Regions from separate parts of the Bowmanella yangjiangensis genome, predicted to be linked through region 1. Evidence: predicted binding sites of a transcription regulator. Region 1 holds the regulator's gene; each other region holds the start of a gene.
What was found. Region 1 encodes sigma-54, which starts transcription at its own class of promoters, with help from an activator protein. Its sites were predicted from a motif close to GTTGGCACGNNNNTNGNNT; they were not measured.

Region 1 (4,695 bases):
ATACAGCGTGTTTGTTAAGGCTGATGAGCCCCCTTGGGAAATTACCGCCCAGGAAGGCACCTTATATGAAGACAACCGCATCCAATTGGAAACCAATGTTGAGATCCGCAGTCTCAGTGAAGACGGCATTTTACAAACCATCAATACCAGCTTTATTGAAATCGATCTCAACAACAAGATCATGCATTCAGACCAGCCCGTGACTATTTCAGGCGTCAATTACACCATTCGCGGCAATGGTTTTAGTGCTGATATGAATAACAAACAATTTGAATTACTGGATCACGTAGAGACCATCTATGGCAAAGACAACTAAACTGAACCTGCTGCTGACCGCCTTGCTAATCAGCGCCGCTGCCAATGCCATCAATCAGGACTTCAATGAACCCATCCGAGTGGCCTCTAAATTCCAGTCCGGAGATGGCATCAACAAAATCTCCATCTTTCGGGAAGATGTAAAAATCACTCAGGGTTCACTCAGCATTGAAGCGGGTGAAGTGGAAGTAAATGCCGAGCAGGGTAAAGGCCGGGAAATTTTTATCGCCCGCGGTAATCCTGCCGAATATCAGCAAACCATGGCAGATGGTAGTCGCATTCGAGCGTTGGCAAACCATATCGAATACCATGTAGAAAAACGCACACTGACGCTTAGCGGAAATGCTGAGCTACATCAAAACAGTAGCAGTGTCAGCGGTGATAAAATCGAATTCAACATGGAGAAAGAGCAGTTGGTTGCCCAAGGTTCAGATGACGGAGATGGTCGCGTAGAGACAATATTCCAGCCTGAACCGAAGAAAAAACCCGTGCAGGAGAAGTAACAGCATGCCCACCTTGAAGGCCTCACATCTGGCCAAAAGCTACAAAAACCGCCAGGTGGTGCGTGATGTCAGTTTGCAAGTCAGCGCCGGACAGATAGTTGGTCTGCTGGGACCCAATGGTGCGGGTAAGACAACCTCTTTCTATATGATTGTTGGCTTGGTGCCCATGGATAAAGGCCAAATTTTTATCGACGACGAAGAACTCAGCCACGAACCTATGCACGTTCGAGCTCGTCGTGGCATAGGTTATTTGCCACAGGAATCATCCATTTTTCGCAAGTTGACGGTATATCAAAACCTGATGGCTATTTTGGAAACACGTAAAGAGCTGAATCAGGAACAACGCGAGCAAGAAGCCGACGCTCTGTTGGATGAGTTCAATATTAACCATATCCGGCATAGCACCGGCATGAGCTTATCCGGCGGTGAAAGGCGCAGGGTTGAAATTGCCAGAGCCTTGTCTGCCAATCCTCGCTTTATTTTGTTAGATGAACCTTTTGCCGGTGTCGACCCTATCTCTGTCAGCGATATTAAAAAGATTATCCATCATCTCAAAGACAGAGGAATCGGCGTTCTGATCACCGACCACAATGTTCGTGAAACCCTGGATGTGTGTGAGAAAGCCTATATTGTCAGCCATGGTGAATTAATCGCCGAAGGCAGCGCCGAACAGGTGTTGAATGACAAGCAGGTGAGAGATGTATACCTCGGAGAACAATTCAGGCTATAGTTAAGGCGTATGCCGCAGGGTACCTTGACCTTTGCTAAAACGCCCATATCAATATCTTGAAAGGCCATTGGAACATAATAAGAAGTAGATGAAGCCCGCATTACAACTAAAATTCAGCCAGCAGCTCACTATGACGCCGCAACTGCAACAGGCCATCCGCCTGCTTCAGTTGTCCACGCTGGATCTACAGCAGGAAATCCAGGAAGCCCTGGACTCCAACCCATTGTTGGAAGCGGATGACGGACAGGACTTCTCTGCCGGAGACGTGCAGGATTTAAATAGTCCCGACAATGAATCTCTTTCTAATGGCGAGCACAGCGAGAGCCTGGAAGCCGGCGACGCATTGGAAAAGCAGGAACTGCCCGATGAGTTACCCGTAGATACCACTTGGGATGAATACTACAGCGCCTCTTCGGCCCCCGCTTCGTCTTCTACAGCCAGTGATGATGATGCCATTTACCAGGGGGAAACCTCTGACAATATTCAGGATCACCTGCTTTGGCAGATGCGTCTGACCCCTTTCAGTGAAACCGATGCTGCCATTGCCATTGCCATTATCGATAGTATTGATGAGTCTGGATACCTGACAGTCAGTACCGAAGATATCCTGCAAAGCCTGGATATTGAAAACGAAGAGGTAGAACTGGATGAAATTGAGTGTGTACTGAAGCGCATTCAAATGTTTGATCCGGTTGGGGTAGGCTCCCGTTCAGTGCAGGAATGTCTGCTGGTGCAGTTGCGTCAATTTGCACCGGACACGCCTTGGCTGGAAGAAGCCAAAGCATTGATTAATGAATATAGCGATCTGCTGGCTGCCAAAGATTACCGAACTCTGATGCGCAAAGCGCGTCTTAAAGAAGAAGAATTACGCGAAGCACTGCGGTTACTGCAAACGCTCAATCCACGCCCTGGTAGCGCCATTGTCACCAGCGAACCGGAATACGTTATACCGGACGTATCTGTTGCCAAGAAAAATGGGCGCTGGATAGTAGAGCTGAACCCTGACAGCTTACCTAAGCTGAGTATTAACCAGCAGTATGCCGCCATGAGCCGCAATGCGCGCAATTCCAGCGACAGCCAGTTTATTCGCTCGCACATGCAAGAAGCGAAATGGTTTATCAAAAGTCTGGAAAGCCGCAATGACACCTTACTGAAGGTCGCTAACTGTATTGTTCAGCAGCAACAGGGCTTCTTTGAATACGGCCCAGAAGCCATGAAGCCTATGGTATTGAACGATGTGGCAGAAATGGTAGATATGCATGAGTCCACCATTTCCAGGGTAACCACACAGAAATATATGCATACGCCACGCGGCATTTATGAGCTGAAGTATTTCTTCTCCAGCCACGTAGCAACCGAAAGCGGCGGGGAATGTTCATCTACCGCTATTCGAGCTCTGATTAAGAAACTGGTGGCGGCAGAAAAACCTGCCAAGCCACTTAGTGATAGCAAAATTGCGCAGTTGTTAGCCGACCAAGGCATTATGGTTGCCCGGCGAACAATCGCCAAGTACCGGGAATCACTATCGATTCCCCCATCTAACCAACGCAAGAGTCTGCTGTAAGACTCGCCAACAAAAGGAAGAGGCACTATGCAAATCAACCTTACTGGTCATCACGTTGAAATCACCGATTCTCTTCGCGACTACGTTGATAGTAAATTTACTAAGTTGGAGAGACACTTCGATCACATTAATAATGTTCATGTCATTCTGAATGTCGAAAAGCTGAACCAGAAAGCGGAGGCTACATTACATTTGAACGGTACCGAAGTCTTTGCTATTTCCGAACATACTGATATGTATGCTGCCATTGATAGTCTTATCGATAAGCTTGATCGCCAGGTGCTCAAGCATAAGGAAAAGATGAAACGCCATTAGGCCCACTGATGCCATAAACAGGCTTAGCCTGTTTATGGCCACACAGACAAAAAACGCAAAATGGAAATCAAAGACATCCTCACCCCAGACCGCACTGTATGTGCAGTACAAGGCTCCAGCAAAAAACGCATTCTGGAATCCATTAGTGATATTGCCGCCCAACACCTTCCGGATATAGGCCAGGATGCCATTCTGACTAGCTTACTTAACCGGGAAAAGATGGGTAGTACAGGCATTGGTTGTGGTATTGCCATTCCTCACGGACGCTTAGCCGGCCTGAGTAATGTAACCGCAATATTGGTTACCAGTCAGCCAGGGGTCGCATTTGAAGCGATAGACAACCAACCGGTCGACATATTTTTCGCTATATTGGTCCCCGAGGACCAGGCACAAGGGCATTTACAAACCCTGGCCACCATTGCCGCCAAATTGAATGACAAGGAAACGGTAAAAAAACTGCGTCACGCCCAATCAAATCAGGAACTATTTGAGGCTATAGTGTGAAACTCATCATCATCAGTGGTCGTTCCGGCTCAGGGAAATCTATTGTACTCAGAGCGCTGGAAGATCTTGGTTATTACTGTGTAGACAATATTCCCGTTAACCTGCTCCCTACCCTCACCCATACTGTGGTGGACGAATATGATCAGGTGGCCGTTAGTATTGATGTGCGCAATCTGCCCAAGGACCCGGAAGAACTGGTCGAAATTCTCGACTATCTGCCGTCGACCTGGGAGTTAACCATTCTCTATCTCGACGCCAGTGATGATGTACTGATTAAGCGCTTTAGCGAAACCCGTCGTTTGCACCCCTTGTCCAAGCACAGTAAGTCACTGACAGATGCCATTCAGTCTGAGTCGGTGCTGCTCGGCCCGATAATCGAAAGAGCCGATTTGTATATCGATACCGGTGAACTGTCAGTACATCAACTGGCCGAGCTGGTTCGAGAACGTATTCTGGGCAAGAAAAGCTCGCGCCTGGTGCTGGTATTTGAATCCTTTGGTTTTAAGCATGGCATTCCCAAGGATGCTGATTATGTGTTTGATGCGCGTTTCCTGCCCAATCCCCATTGGGAGCCGGAACTTAAGAATCTCACCGGCTTAGACCCTCAGGTTGAAGCTTTTCTGGGTTCGCAGGCCATTGTCACCAAGTTTATCTGGCAGATACAGAACCTGATATCCACTTGGTTACCGCATCTGGAGCGGAATAACCGCAGCTATGTGACTATTGCCATTGGTTGTACCGGTGGCCAGCATCGTTCTGTTTTT
Region 2 (4,695 bases), 560 kb from region 1:
GACCGGTCGCTCGGTTACCCTCACACATATGCCGGCCTTTATTCCCTCCGCACATAATCCATACCAGCAGGCAGGGATAAACTATGTGGAGAAGAAACAAGATGGAGCCTTTGTGCGTTTACTACAGCATATACAACAAGGTGCGGTAGTGTCTTTGCATGCAGATTTATTTGCCAGAGATGTGAACGTCAATTTCTTCGGGCACCAGACTACCGCACCTGCTGGCCCTGCCATGCTGAGCGCCTTTGCCGGTACGCCTATGTTGCTTGCCTACGGCTGTATTGGCGAGAACGGTCGATATCAGGTTTACATTGAGTCTTTTATGACAGAGCCGGTTGCGAGGACTAAACACGCCTATACAGAGGCGATGCAGCTTTTGTATGACAGATTTGAGCGGATCATTTTGCGCTACCCTGAGCAGTGGTATTGGTCGTTTAATCGCTGGCGCACATGAGCGTATTCACCACTGCAAAGGCTGACGGTGACGGAACAAACCACCTGTTGGTCCCTCATCAGGCAGGGTCGCCAGCCAGATGGGGGTATCGGCACCTTGCTCAGCGGAAAGCGGTGCATCTGGACCTCCCATATCCGTTCTGACCCAGCCTGGACAGGCTGCATTGACCTTCACCTTATCCCCTAACGCGCGGGCCATATTAACAGTCATGGCATTAAGGGTAGCCTTGCTGACCGAATAGGACATAGGGCCACTTAAGCCATCGTAAAAGGTACCCCATCCCGACGTAAGGTTCACAATTCGCCCCCAGCCGCGCTGTTGCATCAAGCTACCTAGTACCTGCATCAGTAAAAAAGGCGCAATGGCATTCACTTGCAGAGCTTGTTCTAACTCTGTTCGCTGACAATCAGGAGCTTCGCCAGGCAGCAGTATGCCCGCGTTGTTAATCAGAATATCTATCGGCCCTAACACCTGGGCTATGGCCTGCGCACGCAGTTCGGGCTTATCCAGTAAATTTAATTCTACGCCTACGGCACCATGGCCAATATTGCGTGCGGCGTTCTCCGCATCTACTTTACTGCGAGCTGCCGCCAGTACTTTGATGTTCCCTCTTTCGGCTAATCCTTTGGCAATGCTAAAACCCAGTCCTCGATTGGCACCAGTTATCAGGGCGGTTTTGGTTTTTTCTGTCATGAGTTGTCTTCAGAAATGCCGTCAAGCTCACTACAACTTTAGACCTTGATTGGGCGAGCAGGGGAGTTTGTGGCGGTGAACTATTAGATATAAGCCCACCCCCGAAGGGTGGGCTTATGGACATTAAGATTTCTCTACAATTTCAAGCTTATCTACGACTTTCGTGACATCAGCGGTGTTTTTGGCGATGGCGATGGCCAGATCGCGCTCTGCGTCAGTGGCGACTTCGCCCTCTAAAGTCACTACACCTTGTTTTGCATCAACATCAATATTGCTGCCGGTGACTTCAGATTCAATCAGTAGGCGGGTTTTAACCACGGCGACCACTTTCGAGTCTGTCAGGGTTTGCACCACTTTACTTGGGCTGTCGCTGTTAATGACAGCCAGCTTGTTATGGACTTTGGTGACACCATCCAGGCTTTCAATCAATTCTCCAGCCAGGGATTTGTCCACTTCGCTCTCGACCTTACCGGTAAGGGTAACTTCACCATCTTTGACATCGGTGTTGATGTCGAATGAATTCAGATTGGTGTTTAGCAGTAAGGTTGTCTCTGCCTTGCCGTCAATCCAGGCGTCCTTGGCTTCCTTTTCCCAGCTATTCTCTCCTGCCATGGCTACCGGGGCCGCAATCAGTGTCAGAGTCATCAGGGTGGTTGTGAGTTTCATCATCGTCTCCTTTGACATTGTCATTAAACTCACTTTACCTGTAGCGAAGATAATGCCAACTTTTAACTTATTGAAAAATATAAATATATTTTTTGTTGGATGGTGTTTGTGTCGCCTGTAGGGGACATTTTTTTGGGTGTGGCTGAATTAGCTCTCGCTGCGAATGGATTTAAAACAGAGCCTAACCTTTGGATTGAACCCCTGTATTGGCGGGCTCTTCAGCCGTTTCTACAGCATGTGGGATAGGGTTAACGAGGTGTTGGTCACTAATGTCCCCACAGCCCGACAATTGCTCGCAGCCCCTATTTTGCAGGGCTGCGAGTCATGTCATTTGAGGGTCGGTGCCAAAACGTTTAGGGACGCCGGGCGAATCTGGATATCCAGCGGAAGGTCGTCGAATACCTCGCCATCAATCACATAGCTCGAGAGATCTGGCCCATCGATACGAATGCGGGTTATCTGACGATGGTGGATGTTTTCCCCTGTTGGACTGATACCTGCCAAAGCCAGCTCGGTGAGGCTTAACAGATGCTGTGTTGAGTTTTCGCTGGGTGACAACCAGGTGACATCCAGTTTGCCGTCAGCCAGATCGGGTTCGCCATCTCCCTGGGCTAATAAGGTGGTAAGCGGCGCTGCATTGGCGACCACCAGACTGTGAGTGTGGAGAGTCTGCGCGGGCTCATCATCAAACTGCACCTCAAGTTGCAGGTTTTGATTTTGCTCAATTGCGCGCCAAAGTCCCAATAAGTAAGCAAATTGCCCCAGTGCATTCTTTTCTTTACGATTGGCGGCTTCAATCATCTGCTGTTCAAAACCGACGGCGGCTAATAGCAAAATCAGCTTGCCGTTGCATCTGGCAGTATCAATGGCGCGAACTTCCCCTTCCAAAATAGCCTGGCAGGCCGTATCTATGGGAAATACTTTGCTTTTGATGCCGCAAATTGCATAGCTTAGGGCATTGGCGGTTCCCATCGGAATGATGCCCAGCGGCACTTGGGTGTCAGTCAGCACCGAAGCGACTTCTGTGATGGTACCGTCGCCGCCGCAGGCTATTACTATGTCTGCCCCCGCCTTGATGGCTTGCTCAGCCAACTTTCGGCCGTTCTCGTCAGGGCTGGTGAGTTTTATTTTTAGCGCGAGCCTAGGGGCAAGTTGTTGTTCTATCTGCGCTTTACAGTCCTGCCATTTGCCGCCGCCCGCCACTGGATTTGCAATTAACCAGGCGTTTACCGCAAATCTCAACTTGTCTTCCTGATGCAAGTACTCTAGTTGTTTAAATTGCCAGCGGTTTAGTCTGGCTGTCTGGCGTATAGCGCGGATACTGTCCAGCACCTCATTTGCCGATTTATCTGGCTGTGTAGCCAAAAGGTAAGCAGCGGCGACTAACACCGAGCGTCCCCGCCCCAGGGCACAATGCACTAGCACTTTACGCCCTTGGCGGTGCTGTTGGTGTAGCCAGTTGATGGCCTGATTTAGTTGTGCGGCATTCGGTGCGCTATGGTCCAATACGGGTACATTCAGGTAGTGAAGGGGCTGTTCTTCAATGGCCCAATCCAGACCATTGAACTCAGCAGTAACGTCTAACACAGCTCGAATACCCTGTGCTTTTAGGTAGTTCAAGTCGCGGCTAAATAATCGGGCACCAAGGTAAAGCTGATCCGTGATTTTCTGTACCTGCGGCACCTTGTCCCGCTTCCTGGCCCAATAGTTGTAAAGCGTGGCACCAAATAAAAATGGAATGAAAAGCCAGCGAATGGCTATGGGAATCGAGCCGTCAGCCCGTTTGCGAAATAAGGCCGGATAGTTGAAAAGATAGGCTAGACCCACCGCAAGTAATGACAAACTGGTCCAGGCCAGGATGATACTGAGGGCCATCCATGGAGAGAGTAAAAACAGAACAAAGGCAGCTAGACAGCCACTTAGGTAATACATCGCAACCGGCATTCGTCCTCCTTTTAACCAGACTGGCGATTTGCCGAATAAAAAGCCTCGCAGCTAAAAATGGCTATTGAGTCAAAGTGAAAAGGGGGGCTTTCGCCCCCCTGTTGATTATTAGCATTCCTTGTCTTTAAACTCGGCTTTCTCCTTCGCTTTTTCGCAAAGTTCCTTTAATTTATCGGCGCTGGTCTGTGCAGCGTCATCCAGCTTCTCGCCGGTTTCTTCTGCAAGGTTCTCAAGATCGTCCTTAGCGGTTTGCATCTTGTCTTTTGCTTGTTCCAACGCGTCATCCAGCTTTTCACCGGCTTGCTCAACGGTTTGGTCAACTTTCTCGCCAGCTTGTTCGGCTTTGCCAGCATTATCACAAGCCGTCAGGCCAAGGGTCGCCAGTAACATTGCCACTGCTAAAGTTTTGTTGTTCATGATATTTACTCCGTTAATTAAGCTGAATTTACAGTTTTGGTCGTTTTCCTCTTAACGCATTGGCTAGCAGTGATATCAGCATCAACAGAATAAACACGAAGAAGATGACTTTCGCGATACCTGTTGCCGCTCCTGCTATACCGCCAAATCCTAATAACGCGGCGATAATGGCAATAATTAAAAAGGTAAGTGCCCAGCCTAACATAAAGCCTCCTGTTGTTTCGGCCGGCGATCCTTCTGCTTGCCAGCCAATGAGTCGCAAAAGTTAATAAGCCAGAACTGTGCCAACACCTATCTGGTCAGGGGGTTTTTAATTGCTCAGCGCGTTACTCTGAAGGCATTTCTTCATGCTGCTTTGGGCAGGAGCTGAGTCTCAGTCCGGGTCAATCAGTCTGGCGCCACAACCCTGCTGGGATAAGGTATCACCGGGATTTCTCAGCCAACAATGTTGTAGGGACAAGCAGCCGCAACCAATGCAATTACTGAGGTTGTCTCGCAAGGCGATGAGGGTATCAATTCTG
Region 3 (4,695 bases), 1.1 Mb from region 1:
GCAGGTTGGTATAGTGGGTGCCGGGCATGTAGGCAGCCAGTTGGATGCTAAACTAAAGGCCATTGGGGTTAACACCCTGTTGTGCGACCCGCCGCTGCAGGCCCAGGGCGATAAGCGGCCGATGGTCGATATCGATGCCATTATGGCCTGCGATATTATCAGTTTGCATGTGCCGCTGGTGGAGGATGGAGCGCATCCCACCCGTTTGCTGTTTGATAAACACCGTTTAAGTGCGCTGACTGATCAGCAAGTGCTGATCAACGCCTGTCGGGGTGAAGTGCTGGATAATCAGGCGCTACTAAGTCTGTATCAACAAGGCAGACAATTTACGACTGTACTGGACGTGTGGGAAAACGAGCCTGATATTCTGACCGAGCTGCTGCCTTATGTCGCGCTGACCAGCGCCCATATCGCCGGCCATACCCTGGAAGGTAAGGCCAGAGGCACCTGGATGCTTTATCAACAACTGGCTGAGCTGTTTGATTTACCTTGTGAGCTGTCGCTGAACTCGGTTTTGCCTGCATCTGAGTTTGCTCCTGTATCGCTTGCTAGTCTGGAGCAGCAACAAGTGGCGAATATGGTGCTTAGCGTGTACGACATTCGTCGTGATGATCAGCAGTTCAGAACTCTGGTAAACAAGCCGGGCGGCTTTGAATATATCCGCAGGCACTATGCTATTCGAAGAGAATTTGCTGCATTGCAAGTTAGTGCTGGAAATTCTGCGGTGAAAAAGGCAATCTGCGGGCTCGGCTTTAGTCCAAAGCCGGATACTCTTTGATCAGCGTAGCTGATCGTCAGGCTTGACCTCAACTAAGGAGATTAAACAGAAAATGTCACGAGCCTTTGATGTTGCCGTTTTAGGTGCTACCGGCCTGGTAGGCCAGCATATGATCGAAATCCTTGAACAGCGGGATTTCCCGGTTAACAAACTTTACCCACTGGCCAGCTCTCGCTCTGCTGGTGGTACGGTGAGTTTCAAGGGTAAAGACGTGACAGTTCTGGACGCCGACACCTTTGATTGGTCACAGGTGCAGCTGGGTTTCTTCTCAGCCGGTGGCAGTGTGTCTGCAAAGTTCGCTCCCATTGCCGCAGAGGCCGGTTGTGTGGTTATCGACAATACCTCACAGTTCCGCTACGAACCCGATATACCTTTGGTGGTACCGGAAGTGAATGCCCATGCGCTGGCAGATTTCCGCAATCGCAATATTATTGCCAATCCAAACTGTTCAACCATTCAGATGTTGGTGGCCCTGAAGCCCATTCATGATGCTTTTGGTATCAGTCGTATCAATGTTTGCACCTACCAGTCGGTCAGTGGTGCAGGTAAATCAGCGATGGAAGAGTTGGCCAGACAAACCGCAGACTTGCTGTCCGGCCGTGAAGTAACGCCAAAAGCCTTCAGCCGCCAAATCGCCTTTAACGTGATCCCGCAGATTGATGTATTCATGGACAATGACTACACCAAAGAAGAAATGAAGATGCACTGGGAAACGCAGAAAATCATGGGTGATGACAGCATTATGGTGAATGCCACTGCTGTACGTGTACCGGTTTTTTATGGTCATGGTGAAGCCGTTCATATAGAAACTCACCAGCCTATTGATGCTGAAGCTGTCAAAGAGCTGTTGGCCGATGCGCCTGGTATTACGTTGATGCGTGAGCGTGAAGACTTCCCAACCCAGGTTGGCAATGCCAGTGGTAAAGACGAGGTATTCGTCGGACGTATCCGTAAAGATTACACTCATCCCAACGGTCTGAACCTGTGGGTGGTATCTGATAATGTACGTAAGGGTGCCGCAACTAACAGTGTGCAGATTGCTGAAGTGCTGATCCGCGATTACATGTAATTGCCGGTAGTCTGAATAAAAAAGGCCTGGAACCCTGTTCCGGGCTTTTTTGTATTTAAAATAGCTTAAATACGGCCGATATGGAGTAGTTGGCTTTATGGATCAGGGTTAGTATCTGGTTTATAGTTCGTGTTGGAATGCAACTTGCTGTATTTTTCTTGATGCATTGTAGAGTGGTAGTAATCCGGCGGGTTACTTATAAAAAGTGATAACTATTATATCTGCGCTAAGTACGAGCTGTGCGGGTGATTTGTTGGGGCGGCGAAGGACAAATATGAGAATACGACAGTTGCTGATGCTTTGTTTAGCAAGTTTTTTCTCCGTTACCCTGTCGCTGACCAGCTACGCTCAGTCTGTTGAAATTAAAGGCCCAAAGAACGCTACCCGCGAATACTCCGGTGTTGTTTACGGCCCTATTACCTCAGAAGATACCTTGTGGCGAATTGCCCAGCGTTATCGTCAGAATAAATCGCTGAGTTTGTATCAGGTCATGGTGGCCATTTACGAACTCAACCCCAACGCCTTTGAAAAGCAAAATCTGAATTTAATGGTAGACGGTGCCATGCTGCGCTTGCCCAGCGAGCAGTATATCGCCCGTATTGATGCGGCGTTGGCTAAGCAAAAAGCCGACCTCGATGAACTGGCACTGAAAAAGCCAGGCACCAATAACAGTGGCAGCAGTTCCGAACCGCAGCCCGGAAGTAGCCTGGTTACCCCCAAGAATGCTGCCAGTACCGATGAACTGGCAGAAACTCGTCAGGCCATCGAGGCAAAGCTTAGCAATATCGATCAGGAAAACCGCCAACAATTCGACAGTCTGAGGCAACAAATTGCCGCCTCTATTGATTCAGTGCAGGCCTTGCTGGATGAAAATAATCAGGTGCTGAAACGCCTGGACAAAGTCAATGAAGATATCGAAGCCTTACGTCAAAGCCAGGAACAGGACAAAACACAGCTTTCTTCATTACTAGCCCAGCAAAATGAACTGGTGGATTTTTCCCGCGAAATCAAAACCCAGCAGGAAGCCGAGCGTCAGCAAAGCTGGTTGAACAATCCCGCAACCTTGATTGGCGCAACCATGGTGCCGGCCCTGTTGTTGCTTGGCGGATTAGCCTTTTGGTTACGCCGTCGCAATCAAGCCAGCCAACCCGAACCTGTTTTAACCCAAGCTCCCGCCCCTGAGCCTGTTATCGAAGACAGTCCCATGGATGACCTGTCGGATGCCCTGGCCGATGAACTGTCCGGTGAGCTGGAGCAAGAAGACAATGACGAAGATCTATTTGGTGAAGAGCTGCTTGATGATGTGCTGACCGACGAGTTGGAAGAGTCGTTGGATGCGGCCTTAGGCGAAGAGTTTGATGACTTCCAGGAGCTCGCGGATGAGATGCTGGTACCTGAAGAAAAAGTCAGACAGCCTGAGACGGACGTTGGTGGTGGCCTGCTTGACCAAAGTGAGCTGGATGATTTGTTTGGTGAGGAGCAGGAGCTGCTCGATGAAGTGAGTGATCTGGATGATGGGCAGTCCATCGATCTCTCCGAAGTGGAAGATGTGAAAACGCCGCCGGCCGCTGAACCTGCTGAAGATGACTGGGATGCCGCCTTAGAAGAACAATTAGCCTCAAGCAAAACTGATGAAAAGCCGGAGATAAGCATCGACGAGCTGCTGGATGAGCCTATGGCGCAAACGCCACAGGCGGATGATGATGGTTTCGACCTGGATGAATTCAGCAAGAATGAGTCACTGAGCGATGAATTAATTGAGCAGTTGGATCATGAAATCGCCAGTCAGGGTAAGCAACTGGATGAATTAACCGATGAACTGCTGATGGAGTTGGAGCAAGCCGATAATCTGCAAGATGATTTGGCCGATGAGCTGCTTGCTGAGCTTGAACAAGGAGAGGAACAGTTACTCTCCGATGAACCCGACGAAGCAGAACCTGAACCGCAGGCGCAGCCGTCATCTGAAATGGATGACCTGTCAGATGAACTGTTAAATGAACTGGAAGCCGAGCAGCCGCTAGCTGATGAACAAGACGTGCAGATGGACGAGGCTGATGAACTAATGTCTGCTGTTGCAGAGCCAGAGCCAGAGCCAGAGCCAGAGCCAGAGCCAGAGCCAGAGCCAGAGCCAGAGCCAGAGCCAGAGCCAGAGCCAGACGACATTGAACCGCAAAGTGAACTGACAACTGATGAAGTAGCCTTGTCTTCGGAGCAGGCTGAAGAACTGGACGCTATGCTGTCCGAAGATTTTGCCCATGAGCAACCCGACCCGCTGGAAAATGAACTGGCAGAATTTGAGCAAGCACTGGAAGCCTTCGAACAGGAAGACTCACCCGTCGAGCCGGAAAGTGTTACTGATGCGCAGCCGCAAGATTCAGATGAAATTGATGAGCCGACGACACAGGCTGATGAACCCGGTTTAGATGAGATTCTTGACGATGATGCCCTTGAGCAGGCACTGGCCGACATGGCGGATGAGTCGTTGTCTTCTGATGAATTAGCCAAAGAGCTGGATGAGTTGCCTGCGCTGGGAGATTGGCTGGAAGGCAAAAAGCGCCCCGATGCTGCACCTGTTCAGGAAGATGAGCAGTTATTGAATGAGCTGGAGTCCTCTGATTTCGATGAAATGCTGGAGTCCATCGAGTCTGCTGATGCGGCCGAAGAAGCCGAGCAGCATGAGGTTTCAGATAGCAGCGCTGCTGACGAGGAGCAAGAGCTGGATTTGGAAGCTCTGCTCAATGAGCATCTGCAGGATCCTGAACCACCTAAGCCCTTGGCGGAATCCGAAGATGATTTTCTGGATATCGATGCGCTGCTAAGTGAGAGTGTCGAGGCAGAAGAAGAGCCG

Region 2: the regulator sigma-54 is predicted to act here: its motif matches at 1,855-1,873, upstream of KJY73_RS03120 (BON domain-containing protein).
Region 3: the regulator sigma-54 is predicted to act here: its motif matches at 1,979-1,997, upstream of KJY73_RS05295 (FimV/HubP family polar landmark protein).

The regions. Positions count from the first base shown of each region.
Region 1 covers NZ_JAHDJU010000001.1:120,078-124,772, reverse strand. Annotated here, with positions in the region: gene lptC (LPS export ABC transporter periplasmic protein LptC) at 1-316, shown strand, start outside; gene lptA (lipopolysaccharide transport periplasmic protein LptA) at 300-818, shown strand; gene lptB (LPS export ABC transporter ATP-binding protein) at 823-1,548, shown strand; gene KJY73_RS00575 (RNA polymerase factor sigma-54) at 1,637-3,112, shown strand; gene hpf (ribosome hibernation promoting factor) at 3,140-3,427, shown strand; gene ptsN (PTS IIA-like nitrogen regulatory protein PtsN) at 3,488-3,931, shown strand; gene rapZ (RNase adapter RapZ) at 3,928-4,695, shown strand, end outside.
Region 2 covers NZ_JAHDJU010000001.1:683,343-688,037, forward strand. Annotated here, with positions in the region: gene KJY73_RS03110 (lysophospholipid acyltransferase family protein) at 1-454, shown strand, start outside; gene KJY73_RS03115 (SDR family NAD(P)-dependent oxidoreductase) at 461-1,147, opposite strand; gene KJY73_RS03120 (BON domain-containing protein) at 1,271-1,813, opposite strand; gene KJY73_RS03125 (diacylglycerol kinase family protein) at 2,141-3,757, opposite strand; gene KJY73_RS03130 (hypothetical protein) at 3,866-4,174, opposite strand; gene KJY73_RS03135 (DUF1328 domain-containing protein) at 4,203-4,379, opposite strand; gene soxR (redox-sensitive transcriptional activator SoxR) at 4,548-4,695, opposite strand, start outside.
Region 3 covers NZ_JAHDJU010000001.1:1,172,039-1,176,733, forward strand. Annotated here, with positions in the region: gene KJY73_RS05285 (4-phosphoerythronate dehydrogenase) at 1-778, shown strand, start outside; gene KJY73_RS05290 (aspartate-semialdehyde dehydrogenase) at 831-1,847, shown strand; gene KJY73_RS05295 (FimV/HubP family polar landmark protein) at 2,122-4,695, shown strand, end outside.